Regions from separate parts of the Serratia grimesii genome, predicted to be linked through region 4. Evidence: predicted binding sites of a transcription regulator. Region 4 holds the regulator's gene; each other region holds the start of a gene.
What was found. Region 4 encodes CRP, which controls carbon source genes, mostly activating them, when cyclic AMP is high. Its sites were predicted from a motif close to ATGTGANNNNNNTCACAT; they were not measured.
Positions count from the first base shown of each region.

Region 1: the regulator CRP is predicted to act here: its motif matches at 3,349-3,366, upstream of SGBXF1_RS00375 (PTS mannitol transporter subunit IICBA).
Region 2: the regulator CRP is predicted to act here: its motif matches at 3,315-3,332, upstream of SGBXF1_RS09290 (PTS sugar transporter subunit IIB).
Region 3: the regulator CRP is predicted to act here: its motif matches at 2,391-2,408, upstream of mlc (sugar metabolism global transcriptional regulator Mlc).

Region 1 is NZ_LT883155.1:80,295-86,237, reverse strand. It holds gene SGBXF1_RS00380 (mannitol-1-phosphate 5-dehydrogenase) at 85-1,239, opposite strand; gene SGBXF1_RS00375 (PTS mannitol transporter subunit IICBA) at 1,301-3,217, opposite strand; gene SGBXF1_RS00370 (DUF3053 domain-containing protein) at 3,766-4,485, opposite strand; gene glyS (glycine--tRNA ligase subunit beta) at 4,759-5,943, opposite strand, start outside.
Region 2 is NZ_LT883155.1:1,964,711-1,970,653, forward strand. It holds gene SGBXF1_RS09275 (AbaSI family restriction endonuclease) at 1-437, opposite strand, end outside; gene SGBXF1_RS09280 (hypothetical protein) at 1,570-1,800, opposite strand; gene SGBXF1_RS09285 (MurR/RpiR family transcriptional regulator) at 2,042-3,184, opposite strand; gene SGBXF1_RS09290 (PTS sugar transporter subunit IIB) at 3,593-3,898, shown strand; gene SGBXF1_RS09295 (PTS lactose/cellobiose transporter subunit IIA) at 4,010-4,336, shown strand; gene SGBXF1_RS09300 (6-phospho-beta-glucosidase) at 4,329-5,630, shown strand; gene celB (PTS cellobiose transporter subunit IIC) at 5,689-5,943, shown strand, end outside.
Region 3 is NZ_LT883155.1:2,413,683-2,419,625, forward strand. It holds gene SGBXF1_RS11465 (MFS transporter) at 1-1,175, opposite strand, end outside; gene SGBXF1_RS11470 (LysR family transcriptional regulator) at 1,450-2,340, shown strand; gene mlc (sugar metabolism global transcriptional regulator Mlc) at 2,500-3,717, shown strand; gene bioD (dethiobiotin synthase) at 3,884-4,555, shown strand; gene clcB (voltage-gated ClC-type chloride channel ClcB) at 4,552-5,832, opposite strand.
Region 4 is NZ_LT883155.1:4,784,477-4,790,419, forward strand. It holds gene SGBXF1_RS22395 (MFS transporter) at 1-1,155, opposite strand, end outside; gene SGBXF1_RS22400 (LysR substrate-binding domain-containing protein) at 1,351-2,259, shown strand; gene SGBXF1_RS22405 (OsmC family protein) at 2,262-2,669, opposite strand; gene crp (cAMP-activated global transcriptional regulator CRP) at 3,049-3,681, shown strand; gene SGBXF1_RS22415 (YccS/YhfK family putative transporter) at 3,736-5,811, shown strand; gene argD (bifunctional acetylornithine/succinyldiaminopimelate transaminase) at 5,849-5,943, opposite strand, start outside.

The DNA.
Region 1 (5,943 bases), 390 kb from region 4:
GGACAGCGCACAGAACCCGGAGCGTACACGTAGTATGCGAGGAGTTCGAGCACTGCCCAACCACCAAACGGCAAGTAAAATAGCCTATTGATGCTGCATGGCGTTATACACAGCAACGGCTTGTTCTACAACCTCACTTTCCGCCGGCAGACCGGAAATTTGCGCCAGCGCTGCTTTTGGCCCCAATTTGGCCAACAGTTCTACCAGCTCTTTGGCCTGCGGATCCTGCTCACTGCGGTAACTCATGGCGGCAGCGATACCCTGGATCAGATTAGCGTGCGGCAGACCGTACTCCAGCGTGCCAAGCAACGGCTTAATCAGCCGATCACCGGCGCTCAATTTACGGAGCGGCTGACGGCCCACACGTTCAACGTCGTCGTGCAGGTACGGGTTCTCAAAACGGCTGAGGATTTTGTCGATGTAAGCGGCATGCTTAGCGGCGTCAAAACCGTAGCGCTTGATCAACACTGCACCGCTCTCCTCCATCGCGCCTTTCACCACGCGGCGGATCGCCGGGTCCAGAATGGCATCGCGGATGGTCAGCAGGCCAGCCTGTTGCCCAAGATAAGCGGTAATCGCATGGCCAGTATTGAGCGTGAACAATTTGCGCTCAACAAATGCCATCAGGTTATCTGTCAGTTCCATGCCGGCAATCGCCGGTGGCTGTCCCTTAAACTGGGTTTGATCAACAATCCACTCGCTGAAGGTCTCAACAGTGACTTCCAGCGGATCGCTGCTGCCCGCTTCCGCTGGCGGTACAATGCGGTCAACCGCCGAATCAACGAAGCCAACATGCTGTTCAACCCACGCCTGATCGTCCTGCGGCAGAACATCGAACACATGCTGTTTTAACTGGCTGGTGCCCCGCACCATGTTCTCGCAGGCGATGATGTTCAGCGGTTGGCTGTTGCCCTGCTGATGACGTTTGGTCAGCCCTTTAGCGATAGTCCCGGCAATTTTAGCCAGAATTTGCGGCCCCACGGCGGTAGTCACAATATCTGCTTCGGCGATCAGCGCAACCGCCTCGTCACTGCCGCTGTTCACTGCACTGACATTGTTGACCTGTTCGACCCGGGCCTGTTCGCCGACCACGTGGACCTGATAGCTTTTGCGGCTGTTCAGCAGGTCCAGCACCGTCTGGTTAACGTCGGCAAAGGTCAGTTCGGCGTGCGCATCCGCCAACAGCTTGCCGATAAAACCACGCCCTATATTTCCCGCACCGAAATGTAATGCTTTCATAGTCCTACCTTTCTAATGTCGAAGGGTGCAGCAAGCTGCACCCCTTAAAATGATTCTGTTATCAGGCTTTCTTGCCGCCCAGTAGATCCAGCACTTCCTGCACGCTGGTGGTATTTGCCAGCCGTTCGATGACGCCGTCGTCATCCAGTGCATTGGTCAGGCTGGTAATCACCTGGATGTGTTCGTTATTGCGTGCGGCGATGCCGATAACCAACCGCGCAACCTCATCCTCTTCATCACCGAAACGCACGCCCTGCGGGTATTGGCAGAACACCACGCCGGTGCGCAGTACCCGGTCTTTGGCTTCGATGGTGCCGTGCGGTACGGCGATCGACTCGCCCAGGTAAGTAGAGGTGAGTTTTTCGCGTTCCAGCATCGCAGGGACGTATTCCGGCTCAACATAGCCGCCTTTGACCAACTGCTCACCGGCAAAGCGGATTGCCTGCTCTTTGTCGCTGGCGTGCAGGTTAAGGAACACGTTGCTTTCGCTAAGGCGGAACAGGTTTTGCTCGCTCGCTTCAAAGCTATCGTCCAGCGTGCTGATCACTTTCTGTTGGTTATCGGTGGTTTTGTTGGCCGCCACCAGACGCTCGGTCAGATCGCTGTACAGCTTGCTGTCGAGGAAGTTGGTCAGCGAGATATGCTGTGCCTGTGGCGCATGACGCATCGCACGCTCAGTCAGATCACGGTGAGTAATCACCAGATCGACATCATCCGGCAGGCTGTTGATGGCACTGTTGGTCACCGAAATGTTTTTCAACCCAGCGTCCGCCACCTTCTTGCGCAGCACCCCAGCACCCATCGCACTGGACCCCATACCTGCATCGCAAGCGACGATGATTTTGCGCACTGTCGTCAGGTCACCATCTACCGCTGCGTGAGCCGCCGCACCGCCTTTGGACTGAGATTTCATTTCCTGCATACGGCGAGTCGCTTCTTCCAGATCATCCTCTTCTTTCACTTTTGAGGTTTTCAGCAGGAAGGCGGAGACCACGAAGGACACCGCGAAGGCTGCGCACACTGCCGCAATGTTGGCGAAGTAAGCACCTTTTGGTGTCATCGCCAGTACCGCCAGGATGGAACCCGGTGAGGCTGGGGACACCAGACCGCCGTTCAGCATGGTGAGGGTGAACACACCGGTCATACCGCCCAGGATCACCGCCAGCAGCAGGCGTGGATTCATCAGCACGTACGGGAAGTAGATTTCGTGGATACCGCCCAGGAAATGGATGATCGCCGCACCACCAGCAGACTGCTTGGCGCTACCACGACCAAAGAACATGTAGGCCATCAGCACGCCCATACCCGGGCCTGGGTTGGCTTCAATCAGGAAGAAGACAGATTTGCCGGCCTCGGTCGCCTGCTGGATGCCCAGTGGCGAGAAGATGCCGTGGTTGATAGCGTTGTTCAGGAACAGGATTTTCGCTGGTTCGACGAAGATAGACGCCAGTGGCAGCAGGTTGTTCACCACCATCACATGCACGCCCGCTGCCAATAGCTTCGACAGCACTTCGACCAGTGGACCTATGCCCAGGAAGGCCAGAATCGCCAGCAGCATGCCGATAATGCCAGCAGAGAAGTTGTTCACCAGCATCTCAAAACCGCTTTTGATCTTACCGTCTACCCAGCGGTCAAAATGCTTTATCGCCCAGCCACCCAACGGACCCGCGATCATCGCGCCGAGGAACATCGGCATGTCAGCCCCGACGATCACGCCCATGGTGGTGATCGCACCGACCACCCCACCGCGATCGCCCCCTACCAACCGGCCACCGGTGAAACCGATAAGCAACGGCAGCAGATAGGTGATCATTGGGCCAACCAGCTTGGCTAAGGTTTCGTTAGGCAGCCAACCTGTAGGAATGAATAACGCAGTGATGATACCCCAGGCGATAAATGCGCCAATGTTGGGCATCACCATGTTGCTTAAGAAGCGGCCAAAGTTTTGAACTTTGACTTTGATGTCTGGTGAAAACATAAAACACACCCCTATTGTTACGCGCTGACAATAGAGCGCGTGATTATTGTTGTTACGATCCAGCCGTGTTGATGCTGTATGCGAAATGGACTCTATCACGCTGTTTTTACCGCGCGAACTTCACGGATTTTTTGTGATCATAATCACACTAATAACCCCACCAATAGGCCATTTATAGTGACTTTGATCACATTTACTCAGTGTAAAAAAACCACAAAAGAGACAAAACTCGCTTAAATCCAACAAAAACGTGATTTAAGTCACATTTAATTGATGCGTGTTTGTTTTTAAATTGTGATGTAAATCACAATTTATTTGTCAGTGATGACCGAATCCTGTTCTAAGGGCTTTCTTCCCTGTGAGCATTCATCCTGTCGGGAAATCGCTGTGCGATGAATGAAAGAAAACTACATGTCGAAAAAACGATGATTAATTGAAGTGTAGTACAGAAGCGTCGCACAAGAAGTGAGCAAGCTGTTGGAAAGACTGGAAGGGAACTGTCGGAACAGAAAGGCAGAAGCCAAACATCGGCTTCTGCCTTTACACTATTACTGGGTCACGCTTGAGACGGTTTTCTGCGCATTCAGTAAATCCTGCTGCTTAGCCACCAGATTCGACATCATGGTGTTGTACTGCGTTGCCTGCTGGGAAGTACGGAACTGCACGCCGTTATTGTTGAAGCTCACCTGATTACCTTGAGTACGCAGGAAATCCCCGACCTGGACCAGATCCTGGACGAAACTGGCGGTGGTCGGGATAACTGGCATCAGCGCATTGGCTGGCCCGGTGACAATCTTGTCATAAGCCTGGTTATACACGGCTTTCAGATCGTCGGGTTGCTTCAGTGCTGCCCGTGCGGTATCCGCTTGTGACTTCGCCGACTGAATCTGCTGCCCCAGCAGGTTCAGCGCCCCAACGGACTGTTGCAGCGTATCACGTTTGCTCATGTAGTCCTGCGCGGTGCGGATCTGGTTAATCTGATCCAACGCCGGTGTCAGGCTGGCATCCAATGACTTGGACAATTGCTGGGAAAAACCGACCAAAATGGCGTAATCCCCGGCATAGTTACCGAATTTCTGTTTTTGATCTTCGCTCAGCGTCGGGATTTTCGCGCCGCTGCGCATCACCGTATTCTGTAAGTAATCAATAAACGCCTTGCGTTGTTCCGGCTCTTTATCGCCGCAAGCAGTCAGCTGCATGACCACCAACAATGCCAATACCGGGGCCAACCAACGCGCGAAACTCCTGCTCTGGATCCCTACCGCCATGTGACATAACTCCTGTTATAAACCTGCTTTTTCATCGGACTCCGTCCCTTTTGCTGCACTCCTTGCGCCTATAAGAATAGATCAACTGAGTACGATCCGATACGCGATTCACCGTTCAGGGGCTATTCTTTGGCAATAGAGGGTAACAGCAGCAATTGAAACCAAGCCTTTCCCCACGTCGACGAACTATTAGCAGCACCGAAGGAGAAAACGGAGGGCGTGCCGACCGCAATAAAAAAGGCGCCCTAAGGCGCCTTTTCACAACAGAACGGTTTACTGCAGTACGGAAATATCCGCCACCTGCAGGAACAACTCACGCAGCTTGCTCAGCAACGTCAGACGGTTCACACGCACCGCTTCGTCTTCTGCCATCACCATCACGTTATCGAAGAAGGCATCAACCGGCTCACGCAGATCGGCCAGCTCTACCAACGCATCTTGATAATTGCCTGCAGCGAAATACGGCTCCAGCTTATCGCGCAACACCACCAGATGGGTTGCCAGTTGGATTTCAGCCGCTTCTTTCAATACCGAGGCGTGTACGCGGTCATTCAGCGTATCAGTAGACTTAGCCAGGATGTTAGAGACACGTTTGTTAGCCGCAGCCAGCGCTGCCGCGGCTTCCAACGTACGGAAGTGCGTCACCGCTTTCACACGTGCATCAAAGTCAGCCGGTTTGGTCGGACGACGAGCCAACACCGCCTGGATGGTGTCGACCGCATGGCCTTCTTCCTGGTACCAAGCGCGGAAACGACCCAGCATGAACTCAACAACTTCGTCGACAACCTTGGTGTTGGTCAGCTTGCTGCCGTACAGGCGCACAGCCTCTTCGGTCAGCGTCTGCAGATCCAGCGACAGATTCTTCTCAACGATAATACGCAGCACACCCAATGCGGCACGACGCAGCGCAAACGGGTCTTTATCACCTTTCGGATGTTGCCCAATACCGAAAATACCGGCCAGGGTGTCCATCTTGTCGGCGATCGCCAGCGAACAAGCCACCAGCGATTCCGGCAGTGCATCACCGGCAAAGCGCGGCTGGTACTGCTCGTTCAGCGCAACGGCAACGTCTTCCGCTTCGCCGTCATGGCGCGCGTAGTGCATACCCATCACGCCCTGGGTGTCGGTGAATTCGAAGACCATGTTGGTCATCAGATCACACTTCGACAGCAGGCCCGCGCGGGTAGCGTGGTTGACGTCAGCACCAATCTGGCCGGCAACCCAGCCCGCCAACGCCTGAATACGGTCAGTCTTGTCACGCAGGGTCCCCAGTTGCTGTTGGAACAGCACGGTTTCCAGACGCGGCAGATTGTCTTCCAGACGTTTTTTGCGGTCGGTGTTGAAGAAGAATTCGGCATCGGCCAAACGCGGACGCACAACCTTCTCGTTACCGGAGATGATTTGCTGCGGATCTTTGGATTCGATATTGGCCACGAAGATAAAGTTCGGCATCAGTTT
Region 2 (5,943 bases), 2.3 Mb from region 4:
TCTATGGAGAATTCACTTTCCATATCCCATGGAGTAAAATCCGCTCCCAATTCAGATATTTTTCTTCTTATAGTTGTAACACATTTGTCAATAGAGCGATTTATCTCTTCGAGGGTAGATGCAATAGGGATGTGCAATACCTCATGTCCAGTGGCGTCAATGATATCAGCTTCACGTAATTGATCTTGAGGCACTTGACTGAGGTGATGTGGTTCGTCTACTTCGATATGCAAGTTGAGTAATGGGAAATAGAGGTCTGTTAGCGCACGTCCTGAATCGCGTTTTACATACTGCTGAGTGATGAATTTAACATCATGCCGGTTTAATCGATGAATAACACCAGTTACTGCATACAGTTCATGTTTTTTGTTGTGGGTTCTAGCGAGTTGCCGAGCGATATATTCGTATTGGGTAATCATTTTACTAAAATAATGCATGTTATAATCGGTGAGTTGATAGTAACAGTTTGTTTAAGAAAATACTGGTGAAGTCGGCGATTACTGGTTGGTAAATCCTATATGTTAACCGGTAACTAATTGTAATTATTAATGTGATTGGAAATTGCAATGAGTAATTATTAGTTAGGCTAATATAGGCAATGTTGCTTATTACACATTGAGAAGTACACCTAGATGTTAGTAATGCCGCATGTGATTTATTGGGGTATTACTGACTGTATATTGTATCTAATCCTAGAGGAAGGTGGTAAAAAATCTGTGTTTTTTAAGCCGATGGGGTTGACTTTACACAGTACCTGATTGGTTATACTTACGGCTCGGAAAAGATCGACAAGGTTGTGATTATCAGAAAAATGTTCACAGCCTAAACACTCATATTCATACATCCTTCAGTGTACCCACCATATCCACTTCCTCTACATACAGAGGGTTATGTCTACACAAACTAGCAGATGCAGGTACCATCATGGTTGCTATCGGTCATTCCATAAGCATTTCTGACGTCGCCTCACAACGCCGGTCTATGAGCTTGTGCAATCTGCATAAGAGTCATAATGTTAATTGCCTTGAGACGCAGATTCTTACATGAAAGTGAGCCGTTTTTTAAGGACGACTGGCGATAAGTGATATATAACCAAATAGTGCAAAAGATAAGGGGAATCGGATGAGAGGGGGATTATTTTTGCTGGCTGTTTTAATGCTATCTGGTTGCTCAGGGCCTTTGGGATCAATCTTGGGTGTTATTCCTCAGCATTCTGACATTTGCCCACAGGGGAGAAACTCGATTACTGGTGAATGCCGTTAGTCATCAGAGCTTAAGACGTCGTATCTAAAACGATTCACTCCGTGCCTGCATTGTTTGGTCAACGTGTACATTTTCCCAACACACCACGCTGTTATGATGTGGTCAGCCTGGCATGTAGCCTGCCACATAACGTCATTAAGACCCTATCCGGTTATGTAAAACCGGATATTGCCTTTTTAAGCATCAGATCTTAACTCCCCCCCAGTAGTGGAATCTCATCCGCACTACAGTTCGCCACTAACATCATAGCTACGACGACGAGGATGGAGATGATGGTGCATAGATCCGACTTGCGCATGCTGCTCCTTAGCGTCCAGTGACACCGATGACTTCGATTGCTGCCCTGTGCAGCTTTTGGCAGTAGTCGTCGGGTTGTTTTTCGATCTCTTTGATCAGATAGGCGAGAATACTTTGCTTGCTGATAGGTGTGTTCGCAGAAAGCACCTGAATGACGCTTTTACCGACCAGATGATATATGTGCTCACGGTACGTCTCGATATCTTTATCGCTGAGTCCGTAAAGGGAATAATCGATCATAAAAGTTTACCGCTGGTGGAATTTAAAATGCCAGCCGAAGCTGGCAGAGAAGCCATATAAAAATAAAGTCCTGCAAATTCCACTTAGGTTGATATCTATGTGGAAGGTTTACGATAACGTAGTAAGAATATTCCTATCAATAGGTAACGGCAATCCAGATGGCTAATTAGGAAAATCCTCAGGTTATGCGCATAGTGCGGGCCGTGCCGGAGGAGGAACTGAACGGTATAGAGATACAGATTTAATCTTCCGTCTGCGAGCTCAGGCTCTCAGGCAGTAGATGCGCCAGCAGCAGGTCGAGAGTTAACATCAGTCCATAACGTGCAGCGCTACCGCCACTGAGTGGCAATACTTTATCGGCCAATTCGGCAAGTGTACTGCCTGCTGGGGCCACGGCTATACGGTAAGCTCCAGTAGCGCCGGCCAGCTTTGCGGCGTTAAGCAAATCAGTGTTTTCCCCACTCATTGATAGCAGAACTACGCATTGCTGCGTGCTAAGTGTGGACGCTGTCATCCGCATTAGCGCAGCGTCCTGACAGGCGAAGGCGGGATAGCCAAGTCCGACCAAGCGTTGCTGCAATTCATTGACGTACAGCGCCATGCTATTTACACCAAAAATATGCACACTTTTGGACTGGCTTAATTGTTGGCAGGCTTCGATCAATGCAGCATGCTCTACCTGCTGCAGTTGCTGATGCAACGTGGTTTCTATGTCATTAACGCGTTGCAGCCACAGGCGCGGTGGTCCATTGGGGGCCGTTTGCGCGGTTAAATAGCGTGAACCGCTGACGCTGGCCTGGGCCAATTTCATTCGCAAATCGCGAATATCATCACAACCAATAGTTTTGGCAAAGCGCGTGATAGTTGCCGGACTGACACCCGCCTGGCTGGCGAGTAGCTCAATGGTAGCGGAGGAGGCGAAGGCGATATCGTCCAAAATGGTTTGCGCGACCTTTGCTTCCTGCTGGCTGAGCTGATTTTGGCGTGCGCGGATCTGATAGACAATGTCGCCAATATCTTCACAACCAATGGATTTAGCAAAACGACTGAGCGTTGTAGAACTGACGCCAGGCAGCTTACCGATACAGGCGGCTGATGCGAAAGCGATATCCATGCCGCCCAATACGGGTTGAGCCACCGCGGCTTCAGCCTTTGCCGGCACGGGCTGGGTACGCATCAAAGAGATAAAGTCGTTAAGATCCTGGCAGCCAAGGGACTGAGCAAAATGAGCGACGATCTCGGTACTGACACCAGCACGTTCGGCCAACTGTTCAATGGTTGCCTTTGACGTGAATCCGGGATTATCCAGGATGGTCCGGGCAATTTTCGCTTCCTGGCGATTGAACGGGCTTTGGCGAAACTGAATGTGGTAAACGAGATCCATGACTGCAATGCCCCTTCTGTTATGCCAATCGGCGATCTGTGCTCCAAACTAGCCTGTTTTTCACACGGCATAAAGCAATACACAGAAGAATAAAGTACTGAAAATAATTTTCAATTCATCCTGCATGAAAACGAGATGCTCCTCTCATCGTTTAATTGTTGATAATTTATCCTGCTGTTTTTAAAGAATAAAACGGATTTTTTAATTCTGTCTCCAAATAAAACTCAATCGTTGATCACAGCGTTGAAAAAAATTTTCATGATAATTTTTATTTAACATTTTGTTTTTAAAGGATTAAGTAAAAAACATAATCAAATCCTATGGATCTAAGGTATTTACAAGCGTGTTACAGCATTGTTTTATATTTGCACAGCCGAGGTGGCTAGTAACAATCGGGACACCCAAAAAATGCAAACAATCGTCTTATGCTGCGCTGCAGGAATGTCTACCAGCATGCTGGTACAAAAAATGAAAACCGAGGCACAAAAACGTGCTTTGGATATCGAAATTGAAGCCGTGCCCGTAGCGGATTTTGAACGCATCGTTGAAAGGGCGGACATTGTGCTACTGGGGCCACAGGTGAAATATGAACATGCGCGGCTTTCGGAACTGGCTGCCCCATTAGGCAAAACCGTCGCGGTTATTGACATGTTGGATTACGGCACCATGCGTGGTGATAAGGTGCTGGATAAGGCACTGGGCCTGTTGGGCTGATAACACCCTGTGGGGCATAGCCCCTCACACCCTATTATTGATTGATTTAGAACGGGTTATTTTATTAATCCGTCGGGGATTGCTGTGCCTGGAATCAGGCGAGGGGAGGTAATGATGGATTTGGAAACGAGCGTTATGGAGCTGTTGGTTCATGCTGGCAGTGCACGCAGTTCGCTGCTTTCGGCACTGCAACTGGCACGGCGCGGTGAGTTTGATGCTGCGGATGCCAAACTGGAAGAAGCAAAGTCTGGCATCGGTCGGGCGCATAGCATGCAGACGGAACTGATAGGCATGGACGAAGGCTGTGGAAAAATACCGGTCAGTTTAATTCTGGTGCATGCGCAGGACCATTTGATGAATGCAATGCTGATCCAGGATCTGGCCACCGACATGATCGAGCTTTATCGTCGTTTACCTCAAGGGGCAGGCAATGACTAAAATAACCGTAATTGGTGGCGGCAGTAGTTACACGCCAGAGCTGGTCGAAGGATTGATTGCACATTATCAGGATGTGCCATTGACCGAGCTGGCGCTGGTGGATGTTGAATCCGGTCGTGAAAAAGTGGGCATCATTGCCGAACTGACCAAAAGAATGTTCAGGCGTAACGGGCTGGAACAGGTGGTCGTTTCGGTGCATTTTTCGCTGGAAGCGGCCATTCGTGGTGCCAGCTTCGTGTTAACTCAACTCCGTGTGGGGCAATTGGCAGCCCGCGCTGCTGATGAACGTCTGGGGCTCAAATATCAACGTCTGGGGCAGGAGACAACCGGAGTCGGTGGTTTTGCCAAAGCGCTGCGGACCATTCCGGTGATGTTGGCGGTCGCACGTACGGTAGAAGCGGTCGCACCAGATGCCTGGATTATCAACTTCACCAATCCTGCCGGGATCGTCACCGAAGCGGTATCACGCTACAGCAAGGCGAAGATCATTGGGGTGTGTAATGTGCCAATCACAATGCACCACATGATTGCCGACATGCTGAAAGCGCCGCACGATCAGGTGGATCTGCGTTTCGCCGGGTTGAATCATATGGTGTGGGTACACCAGGTGACGCAAAGCGGGAAGGATGTCACCGCCGACGTATTGGACATGCTGAGTAATGGCGAAACACTGTCGATGAATAACATCAAAGACCTGCCGTGGCCTCCCGCTTTTTTACAGGCCCTGGGGGCGATTCCGTGCCCATATCATCGCTATTTCTATCAAACGGCGGGAATGCTGGAGGAAGAGATAGAAGCGGCTGCGGCGCAAGGGACCCGGGCTGAGCAAGTGATGAAAGTTGAGGCGGAGCTATTTGCTTTGTATGCCGACCCGGCATTGGATAAGAAACCAGAGCAACTGAGCTTCCGTGGCGGCGCGTTCTATTCAGAGGTGGCGGTCGAGTTGATCCGTGCCATTCATAACAACAGCGGCAAGGTGCTGGTGGTGAACACCCGCAATAACGGCGCTATTCAGGGACTGCCGGACGATGCGGTGATTGAAACTAACTGCGTGATCGATGCGCAGGGTGCACACCCACTGAGTTTTGGCCCGATGCCACTGGCAATGAATGGGTTGACTCAGCAGGTAAAAGATTTTGAACGGCTGACGATTGAGGCCGCAGTGCATGGCGATCGTCAAAGTGCACTGTTGGCGCTGGTCGTGAATCCATTGATTGGTGGTGTTGGCATTGCGCAACCCTTGCTCGATGAGGTGCTGAGCCTGAACCAAGCCTATTTACCGCAGTTTAATTAAGTCGAAATTCCATAATAACAATCACGACAGAACCGGTTTTGCCGGGCAGGGGGGGATGATGGCGGGTTTAAATAGCATTCTTGAACGTTACGTATTGCCGACGGCGTTAAAAATCGCAGGGCAAAAACATATTTTGTCGGTGCGGGACGGCATAATTCTCAATATGCCGTTTATGTTGATTGGGTCGTTCTTCCTGATCTTCGCCTATTTGCCGATCCCAAGTTATGCCAACCTGATGGGGGAGGTGTTTGGTGCAGCCTGGCGGGACAAACTGCTGTACCCGGTTAAGGCAACCTACGACATCATGGCAATT
Region 3 (5,943 bases), 2.4 Mb from region 4:
TTCCAGCCGAAACTGTGCCAGAAAACGCCGCCAAGTGTCCCCGCGACGCTGGAACCTACGTAGTAACAGAACAGATAAAGCGAGGATGCCTGGCCTTTGGCCCGGCGAGCGCGACGGCCGATCCAACTACTGGCGACAGAGTGGGCGGCAAAGAAACCCGCAGTGAACAGCATCATGCCAATAAAAATAACCGCTACCGGAGCCAGGGCAGTGATCAGAATCCCGATCAGCATAATCAGCGTTGAAACCAGCAGCACGGGCCCGCGACCAAAACGGCTGGTCATGGCACCGGCTTTCGGTGAGCTGTATGAACCGGTCAGATACACCACCGACAGCAGGCCGACAATCGCTTGGCTGAGATGGTAAGGGTCCGACAGCAGGCGGTAGCCGATATAGTTAAACATGGTCACGAAGCTGCCCATCAGTAGAAAACCTTCGGCGAACAGCAATGGCAGCCCCTTGTCGTGCCAATGCAGACGAAAGTTGATCAGCAAGGTGCGTGGACGCAGTGAACTGGCGCGAAAATGCGTTGAAGCGGGCAAAATACGCCAGAACATACAGGCGGCGGCCAGGGCAAATAATCCGATTACGGCCAGTGACACACGCCAGGAGAAGAAATCGGTCAGCACCCCAGTCACCAAACGACCACTCATACCACCGATCGAGTTACCGCTGATATACAACCCCATTGAAAAAGCGACGAAGCTAGGATGGATCTCTTCGCTCAAATAGGTCATGCCGACGGCAGCGACACCGCTCAGTGAAAGCCCTATCAACGCGCGCATCAGCAGGATGCCTTGCCAACTGGTCATAAAGGCGCATATCAGGGTGCAGATTGCCGCCAGCAGCAGTGCCACAACCATGACCGGTTTGCGACCGATGGCATCAGAGAGTGGGCCGGTAAACATCAGGCCGAGTGCCAACAAGCCGGTGGAAACCGACAATGACAGGCTACTTTCGGCGGGGGAGATGCCAAAGTCTTGCGATAAAACCGGCAGAATCGGTTGCACACAATATAGCAAGGCGAACGTCGCCAGACCGGCAGAAAACAACGCTAGCGTGACACGTATAAATTGCGGCGTTCCGCGTTCGATGTAGGGAAGTTTGTTCAGGGTGGAACGTTGGGTTTTTGGCGCAGCAGCCGCATCGTCGTTGGCGGCTAGCGTCGACGGCATACTGGCCGTAGAACGCACAGGGGTTGTCACAGTTTTTCCTTACCGAACTTGGTGTGATTGATACCCGTCATCTTTCAAATTACAGCGTTGTTACCTGCATTCGCTTACGCCAGTCGCTTACTCAAGTAAGCGTTTGGGGATGTGCGAGCTGGGCGCCTGGCTGCAACTTGAAAGCTATTGGGCATATATCAGCATTTAATGAGTTAACAAAATCATAGGGAGAGGGCAGTTTTTTGTCTAATATATTAATAATTAAAATTGAGATGTTTAAAGTATGAATATTGAGTTGAGACACCTGCGTTATTTTGTCGCCGTGGCGGAAGAATTGCATTTTGGTCGTGCAGCAGAACGCTTGCGGATTTCACAGCCACCGCTTAGTCAGCAAATCCAGGCGTTAGAAGAAATGGTTGGTGCGCGTTTGTTGGCACGTAACAACCGCAATGTCAGCCTGACGCAGGCGGGAGAAATGTTCCTGAAAGAAGCTTATCAGGTACTCGATCAGGTCGGCCGGGCGGCGGAGAAAGCGGCCCGTTTGGAGCGCGGGGAATTGGGGGAATTAACCATAGGTTTCACGTCTTCAGCCCCTTTTATCAGCGTCGTATCGCGTAGCTTGCGGGCTTTTCGGCAACAACACCCACAGGTGCATATTAAAATGCGCGAAGTAAACACCAAACAGCAGATCGAACCCTTGCTCAATGGTGAGCTGGATCTGGGTGTTATGCGTAATACGCGTTTACCAGACGCATTGAAACATCAGCTTTTGCTGTGTGAGCCGTTGGTGGCCGTGGTGCCGGAAGGGCACCCGTTAACCTATGTTGCACCAGGCACATTGCGCTTCCAACATTTAGCCGAAGAGCCTTTCGTGTTTTTCTCACGTGAGGTAGGCACCGCGCTGCATGACGAAATTTTATCCTTGCTGGCCAAAGCGGGGATCATCCCTTACATCACGCAGGAGGTTGGCGAGGCGATGACCATTATCGGTCTGGTGTCTTCCGGATTGGGTATTTCTATTCTGCCGGCGTCTTTCGCACGCGTTAAAATCGACGGGGTGCAATATTTGCCGTTGGCAGAACCGGACGCAATGACGGAAGTGTGGCTAGTGCACCATCGACAAAGGCCATTGACCGCAGCGGCCAAATCGCTGATGACATTGCTGTTAACCTGAATGTCTGGCTGGGTAAATAAAACACAATCCGCAGTGAAAGTGGGGTGAATTTGTGCAGCAAATCACATAACGAATCAAATAGTTGACGCTGTATTACAAAAGCCCCACCATAGCCGATAGTCTTTATTTAGAAGCGCGAAAAATAGTAGGAGCAGGTTTGTGATTGCTGTTGGGCAGCCTGGGCATATTGATCAAATCAAGCAAACAAATGCAGGGGCAGTTTATCGGTTAATCGATCAACTGGGCCCCATTTCGCGTATTGAATTATCCAAACGCGCGCAGCTCGCCCCCGCCAGTATCACCAAAATCGTTCGCGAACTGCTGGAAGCGCATCTGGTTAAAGAAACCGAATACCAAGAAGTCGGCAGCCGTGGCCGTCCTGCAGTGGGGTTGGTGCTGGACACTGAAGCCTGGCACTATCTGTCCGCTCGCATCAGTCGTGGCACCATTACGCTGGCGCTGCGTGATATCAGCAGCAAATTGGTGGTCGAAGAGCTGTTGCCTTTAGCCGCCGAGCATCCCGACCCCCTGTTAAAACGTATTCTTGGTGAAGTTGACCAATTCTTCATTCGTCATCAAAGCAAGCTTGAGCGGCTTACGGCTATCGCTATTACGCTGCCAGGCATGGTTGACGCTGTTTCTGGTGTCGTGCACCGCATGCCATTTTACGACGTAGAAGACATGCCCTTAGGTCCGGCGCTGGAAACGCGTACCGGTCTGCCGGTTTATCTGCAACACGACATTAGCGCCTGGACAATGGCCGAAGCCTTATACGGTGCATCACGCGGCAGCCAAAACGTAATTCAGGTGGTGATCGACCACAACGTCGGGGCGGGTGTGATCACCGGTGGTAGAGTCCTGCACGCCGGTAGCCACAGCGTGGTTGAGATTGGTCATACTCAAGTGGATCCTTATGGCAAACGCTGTTACTGCGGTAACCACGGTTGTCTGGAAACTGTAGCCAGTATCGAAAACATGCTGGAAATCGCGCAGCAACGTCTTGGCACGTCGATGAGTTCAAGTCTGCATGGCGCACCACTGACGGTTGAGTCGTTGTGTGATGCCGCGATGGCGGGTGATCAACTGGCGAAAGACATCATCCTTGGGGTTGGACACAGCGTAGGCCGGATTTTGGCTATCATGGTCAATCTGTTCAATCCGGAAAAAATTCTGGTCGGTTCACCGTTGAACCGGGCGGCGGACATTCTTCATCCGGCAATTGCCTCCTGTATCCGCCAACAATCGCTACCGGCTTACAGTGAGCATGTGAAGGTAGAATCCACGCAGTTCTTCAATAAGGGCACTATGCCGGGTGCCGCGCTGGTAAAAGAAGCGTTATATAACGGCTCTCTGTTGGTGCAGTTGTTGCAAGGATAGGCCATATATCCTCATTACCAATCAGTAATTCTTATCGTTTAACGACAAAAGGTTGAGCTACCTCAAGCCCCGTCGCCCCGGCATCCTCTAGACTTTTCCCGTTCGTCTCTTTCGCCGTCTTTGCGGTGATATTTTGGTTAACGGTGCATCTCGGGGCAATTAAGTCATGTTAACGCGTTTATTTGTTACAGGTACGGATACCGATGTCGGTAAAACCGTGGTTTCCCGCGCTTTGTTGCAGGCATTTGCTGCACAAGGCCGCTCTGTGGCCGGCTATAAGCCTGTTGCCGCACGCTGTCAGGAAACCAGCGAAGGCCTTCGCAATAAAGACGCTTTGGTTTTACAGACATCCTCAACCATGCCGTTGTCGTATCAAGAAATTAATCCCATCACCTGCCTGGAAGAGGTGTTTCACGCCCAGCCTACCGACGACATCAACTACGGCGTGATGAGCAGCGGTTTGCAGCATTTATCCGCGAAAGCCGATACCGTGGTGGTTGAAGGAAGTGGCGGTTGGCGTGTGTTGATGAACGACATGCGGCCTTACGCCGAATGGGTTATCCAAGAGCAATTACCGGTGGTTTTGGTGGTAGGAATTAAACTGGGTTGTGTTAGCCACGCATTACTAACCGCACAATCCATTATCAATGATGGTCTGCCTTTATTGGGCTGGGTGGCAAACCGCATTAATCCAGGTTTGGCGCACTACGCTGAAACCATCGAGGCGTTGCAGCAGCGCATTCCTGCGCCGCTGCTGGGGGAGATTCCTTATTTGCCGCGCGCTGAGCAGCGTGAGCTGGCGCATTATCTGGATATTACGCCTCTGCTGGGCCGTTAAGCATTGTGATAGACCGATACTGAACGTAAGCCACGTGACACGGTGGTTGCGATCACGCAAGCCAGCAAGATGCCAGGCAGCAGCGTATATTCGCCGGTCATTTCGAACACCATTAATGCAGCCATAATTGGCGCGTGGGTGGTTGCAGCCAATAGCGTGGCCATGCCGGTTAACGCCATCAGAAGCGGCACCGCACTGCCTAATTCCGGCCAAAGGGCACACAATTGCCCAACCACTGAACCGAGTGCAGCGCCAACAAACAGGGTAGGCGTGAACACCCCGCCAGGCGCACCGGAACCGCTACTGGCGAGTACAGCCAGCAACTTGCAGAGCAGAATCGCGCCAACCAATAATACCCCGGGCGGCGCGCTAAGCAGTGACTGCACCACGCTGTAGCCGTTGCCCCACACTTCAGGAAACAGTAACGAGAGTAATCCCACAATCAACCCACCGAGCGCCAATTGCAGTGGCGGCTTCAGACGCAATGAGCGGAAAGCATGGCCGGAAGCCGACATTGCCCATAAAAATAGCGGCCCGCAGACACCGGCTAATATGCCGAGTAGCGCCATTAGCAGATATTGTATTGGCCAAGGTGCGGGCAAGGGTTCGACCAAATACAGCGGCGCTTGGCCACCATTGAGCAGGTTGGTTACCAGCAGTGCGCTGACGGCGGCAATGACCACCGGGCCGAGAGAGGCCAGCATCAGTGTACCAAACAGTATTTCAGCGATAAACAAGCTGCCTGCCAGTGGTGCATGGTAGGCGCTGGCCATCCCGGCTGCAGCGCCGCAGGCCACCCATAGCTTCCACTCTTTCTCGTGAGTGAAGCGTTGGGCAAAGACCGACCCCACCAATGCTGCCAACAGAATCATCGCGCCTTCGCGACCGATAGCGCTGCCGCTCGATACCACCAGCAGTGAAGCCAGACATTTGACCAGACTGGCGCTGACGTCGAGTCGGCCGTCGCCCGTTTCGATCGCTTCCATATAATCGGTGGGAGCTATCTGCCGCTGGTGCTGATAACGCTGATAAATCCACAGCAGCAAGCCGGCGGCCAGGCCACCCAGTGCAGGCGTTAATGCTCTGCGCCAGCCAGGTAACGCGGCTGCGGCAGCCACCAGGCTGCCTTCACCATGATCAAGCAACAACCACTCTAGCCCGAGCATTGCACGGTGAAACAACCAAACCACCAACGCGGCGGCAATACCAAGAAAAATGGCAATAAACAGACGGCGCAGCAGGGCGCGATAGTGGTGCAGGTGGACCAATCGTTTCATGCGTCAATAAAATCGTGAGAAAAATGAAAGGTTCAGCTTTGCATTGTGCTTGGCGGCCCGACCGAAGGCCAGAGAATCTTTACAGATTCGCCGATAGCTTCGCGCTTTGTT
Region 4 (5,943 bases):
CGGCAAGATCACCAATCCGGAAACCACCATCGCCATAGCCAAAAATATAAATGTGCTCATATAGCCATTGCTGATGGTGATCAGATATCCCATGACAACAGGAGCGACAAAACCACCCAATGTGCCCCCTGTGTTGATTAGCCCCATGGCGGCACCTATCACATCAACCGGCAGCCGTTTCATCGGCAACGTGAACACCGTGACAAACGACGCCATCAGGAAGACATAACCGAGGAACAGGAACAGGCTGGCGGCCAGCGCTGACCCGCTGGTAAATACCAGCCAGATACACAGCGCACTGAGCAGTGAACAAATGCAAATAACCAGCGGCTCACGCCCTTCCAAATAACGCCCCACCAGCCAACCGGTTGCCAGAGAGGAGATCCAGATCCCCAGCCCGCCCGCAGCCACCACCATGCTGGAAAGGCCAAGCGACATACCGCGCTGTTGCACCAGGAATTTTGGCAACCACGCCATTAGCCCGTAGGAGGGAATATTGATGCAGAAAATCGCCAAGAACAGCAGCAACACGATGGGGCTTTTCAGTAACGTGCGATAATTACTCCCCGTCGACCCGGGCTGTTTTGGCTCTGCCTGAGGCGGATTTGGTACCAGCCACAAAATACAGGCAGCGATCATAAAGGCCAGCATGCCAAGCATAGAAAACGAACCGCGCCAGCCGATATGTTCGAGACAATAAACGGCCACAAGAGGCCCGGCAGTCATTGCCAACCCTGCGGAAGACAACAAAATAGACTGCGCGAACGTGCGCTGCTCAAGAGGGAAATTGGCCACGACCGCTTTGGCGCATGAACTTGGATATCCAGAATGACCAATACCAGACAGGAAACGGAAGGTCACCAGCAGGCCCAGACCGAACCCCAGCAGGCCGAAACATAGTGCAAAGCCCCCCAGTAAAAACAGAGAACTGCACAGCACTTTCTTAAAGCCAAAACGATCGCAGAGCCAACCCGCCGGTATCTGGAACAATGAATACGCCAGGAAGAACATCCCTGTGATATAGCCCAGTTGCTCTGCCTGCAAATTAAACTCTCGTTCAATAGGCAACAGCGCAAAACCCATAACACTCTTGTCGATGTAAACCACTACATAACCCACAAACAGCAAAAAAATCATTAGCGAACGATTTTTCATAGCTGATATTCCTTTAAGTTATCGCCCCAGTGTATGCCCGACAGAATGGGCACGCGGTAATAGTGTGCGCTTCGTCACTTTATAGTTTTAATAACAACCAATTAAGTCATACATGGCGAAATTATAGGCTTTACGCAGGCGGCGTAAGATGCAATCTTTTAAGCGGTGATGCTTTTTACTGATAGGGGGGGATGAGTGCGCTATTTACCTAAGTTGCAGCAGTTAAAGGTATTCCAACAGGTCATCCGCAGCGGCAGCATCCGTGGTGCGGCTCGCGCCCTGGGGCAATCCCAACCCGCAGTGAGCCGTAGCATCCGCGAACTGGAGCAAACGTTGGAAACCCAGTTAATTCTGCGCAGTAGCCAAGGGATGACGTTAACCGCAACCGGCCGTGCTTTTTCGCTGCGGATGCAGCTTATCCTGGAGGAATTGCAGCGCGCTTCCGATGAGATCCAGCAACTCAATCAACATTCACAGGGTAGCGTCGCCATCGGCTGCTCTTCGTTACTGGCACTTACGGTACTGCCAGGGCTGGTAGATGCGTTCAAATGTCAGTTCCCGCAAGCCAACCTGATAATCCGCGAAGCGCAGCTATCTACTCTGTTGCCGGCCTTGCGTGAGGGGAGACTGGATTTCGTCGTCGGCACTGTTAGCCCAGGACTTCCGCTGGAAGAAATGTGTCATGAGCCGTTATTCAACGCGCCATTTTGCATTATCGCACGTGATGGGCACCCGCTGGCGCAGGCAACGTCGCTGGATGATTTGCGGCAAGCCAAGTGGCTGCTGCCGGAAACCGACATGGGGTATTATCATCAATTACAGTCAGTACTCGGAAACTTTTATCAACAGTTGACCCATGCGCCGATTCGTTCGGATTCTGTAGTCTGTGGACTGAACATGGTGTTGGAAACGGACTGTTTGACTATCGTGGCGCGGGCGATGAGCAACCCATTCTCTTTGCGGGGAAAATTGGCAATCCTGCCTATCGACACTTTGCCACAGGCGCAATATGGCGTGCTGTATTCGCAAAAATCGCCGCTGACAGTGACGGCGCGGCGATTTCTCGATTTATTACGTACCCATTGCCAACGCTACAGCTGGTAGGGTCAGGCTACGTCGCGGATCTCGAAGCTGTGAGTCACACTGGCGGCCTTACTCAGCATCAATGACACCGAGCAGTATTTCTCTGCCGAGAGGTTCACCGCCCGCTCAACGACTTTGTCACTCAGATCCTTACCGGTCACGATAAAATGCAGGTTGATATGGGTGAACAAACGCGGTGCTTCTTCACGTCGTTCAGAAGTCAGCTTGACCTCGCAGTCGCGCACATCATTACGCCCTTTTTGCAAGATCGACACCACATCGATAGCACTGCACCCCCCCACCGACATCAGCACCATTTCCATCGGGCTAGGCGCTTTATCGCCCGCATTGCCGTCCATCAATACCTGATGGCCAGACGCGGACTCACCCAGAAACGTTAACCCTTCCACCCACTTAACTCTTGCCTGCATGCTGGTCACTCCGGTTAATTTCTTAAAATCAGGGTACGCTTTCGCATAGAAACTGGCAACGGAACCTGATGCTAATCATGCTGAAGCGAGACAACACAAGACACCCGCCTCACTCTGTGCTACAAACAGAGCCGCAATAAATCTTTCCGGGACACTGATTTCAGGGAAACTCCCAGGGAAAGGCTCCTTTACCGGTATGTTAACAGAATGTAGCTTGCAGCTCTCCCGGCAAGTTAATATGCTAGAGCGACAGCGTATATTTATGACACGCCTCAAAATCTGCTGATAGCCACCATTAAAACAACGGCGACAACAGGTTTTACAGGGAACTCTGACCCCTGTGACACAAGGCAGCGATAACAACAGAGGATAACAGCGAATGGTTCTCGGCAAACCGCAAACAGACCCTACTCTCGAATGGTTCCTGTCTCATTGCCATATCCACAAATATCCATCCAAAAGTACGCTGATTCACCAAGGTGAAAAGGCCGAAACGCTTTACTACATCGTTAAAGGCTCCGTCGCGGTGCTGATTAAGGATGAAGAAGGTAAAGAGATGATTTTGTCCTACCTTAACCAGGGGGATTTCATCGGCGAGCTTGGATTATTTGAAGAAGGTCAGGAGCGTAGCGCCTGGGTTAGGGCGAAAACCGCCTGTGAAGTGGCTGAAATTTCCTACAAGAAATTCCGCCAGCTAATTCAGGTCAACCCAGACATCCTGATGCGCCTGTCAGCCCAGATGGCAAACCGTCTGCAGATAACGTCTGAGAAAGTGGGTAACCTCGCCTTCCTCGACGTTACAGGCCGTATCGCGCAAACACTGCTGAACCTGGCAAAACAACCTGATGCCATGACCCATCCTGATGGTATGCAGATTAAAATTACTCGCCAGGAAATTGGCCAGATCGTCGGTTGTTCACGTGAAACCGTTGGCCGTATTCTGAAAATGCTGGAAGATCAAAACCTGATCTCCGCGCACGGCAAAACTATTGTCGTTTACGGCACGCGTTAATCACTGAAAAAACGGCGCGATGTTTCGCGCCGTTTTTTTATGCCCCAAGTCATCATGTGGCGCCGACTGATTTACCACCCGGAAGTCAATTACGCACTGCGGCAAACGCTGGTGCTGTGCCTGCCAGTGCTACTCGGCCTGTTGATCGGCCAACTGCAATACGGACTGTTATTTTCTCTGGTTCCTGCCTGCTGTAATATTGCCGGGCTGGATACCCCTCACAAACGCTTCTTCAAACGCCTGATCGTCGGTGGTTCGCTATTTGCACTCAGCAGCCTGCTATTGCAGCAAGCATTGCTGTGGCACCTGCCGTTGCCGGTACTGATGCTCGGCCTGGCGCTGCTCCTCGGCGTAAGCGGTGAAATCAGCCCGTTACATGCCCGCCTGCTACCCGCCTCGCTGGTTGCTGCCATCTTTTCTCTCAGCATGGCCGGTACAGTTCCGCTTTGGCACGCACCGTTGCTATACGTCGTGGGCACAGCCTGGTACGGCCTGTTTACCTGGTTTTGGTTCACGCTGTGGAAAGAGCAACCGATGCGCGAGTCGCTCAATCAGCTCTATCTGGAACTGGCAGATTACTTTGAAGCCAAATATTCGCTGCTGACCCAACATACCGATCCACAGACCGCGTTACCGCCCCTGTTGGTGCGCCAGCAAAAAGTGATGGATCTAATCACCCTGCTGTATCAGCAGCTTAACTTTCTACCGCACGCCAGTAACCTCGAGCAAAAGCGCCTGCAGCGTACTTTTCAGGTCGCACTGGATTTGCAGGAACACATTACCGTCAGCCTGCATCTACCGGAAGAAGTGCAAAAACTGGTGGAACAGAGCCAAGCCGAAGCGATCATCCGCCGTAATGCACAGGTGATTGCCGGCCGCCTGCGCACGGTGGCGCACGATATTCTTTATCACCAGCATTCTCAGCGCTTCAATATGGACAATGAACTGGCGGCACTAGAAAAAGTGGCGACGCAGCACCCAGACAACCCGGTTGGGCAGTTCTGTTACTACCATTTCAGTCGCATCGCCCGTCTGCTGCGCACCCAGCACCCACTTTACCGTCGCGATTTGATGGCCAATCAAAACCGCCTGCCTTTCTGGCCCGCCTTGGTCAGCTATCTGTCATTCAAATCCAACGCCCTGCGCAATGCGGCGCGATTGGGTGTCACACTTGCTGCGGGCAGTAGCCTCGGGATGGTTTTCAACCTGCCTAAACCTTACTGGATCCTGTTGACCATCATGCTGGTGAGCCAGAACGGCTATAACGCCACCCGGGTACGTATCCAGCACCGTGCACTCGGTACTTTGGTCGGGCTGGTGATCGCTGCTGGCCTGCTGCAATTGCAGCTGCCTGAGGCAGAAACGCTCAGCGTGATGTTGGTGATCACTCTGCTCGCCTACTTGGTCTCGCGTAAAAACTACGGGCTGGCGGTGATTGGCTTTACGGTGACAGCGGTCTACACCTTGCAATTACTGGCGCTAAACGGCACCCATTTCTTGGTACCGCGCCTGATCGATACCTTGATTGGGTGTGTGCTGGTGTTCGGTAGCACCATCTGGTTGTGGCCGCAGTGGCAAAGCGGCTTGCTGCGTAAAAACGCCCACCAGGCGCTGGAGAACGATCAACAGGCATTGCGTTTGCTGCTGGAAGAGCAAGAACCCGACCCCAGTGCACTGGCCTATGCCCGTATGCAGGTCAATCAGGCGCACAATGCGCTTTTCACCTCATTGAATCAGGCGATGCAGGAACCGGGATTTGAATCGAGCTATCTGGCGGATATGCGCCTGTGGGTGACACACAGCCAGTTTATTGTCGAACACCTTAATGCGATGACTATTCTGGCGCGCGAGCACTATATGCTGACGCCAAAACTGGCGGAGGAATATCTGCAATCTTGTGAGATTGCGCTGCAAAGCTGTCAGCAACGGCTGGAGTACGACGGGCCAAGCAGTGGCAACAGCATTATGCAGCCGCCGGATTTGCACCCTGATATGCCGGTGACCGAAATGGAACGCCACCTGCGGCGTATTTTGTCGCACCTGAGCGTCATGCATACCATCTCGTCATTGGCCTGGAGCCAACGCCCACATCATGGCATTTGGCTGAAGCGTAAACTCCGCGATCAATAAGGGCGCCGTATGGCGCCCCCGTTATCAAGACAACGCATTAAGCGTTAATCACATCCTGCACGGCCAACTCAAACAATGCCATACCGTCATCGATGTCCTGAGTTTCCACAACCAGTGAAGGGGCAAAGCGAA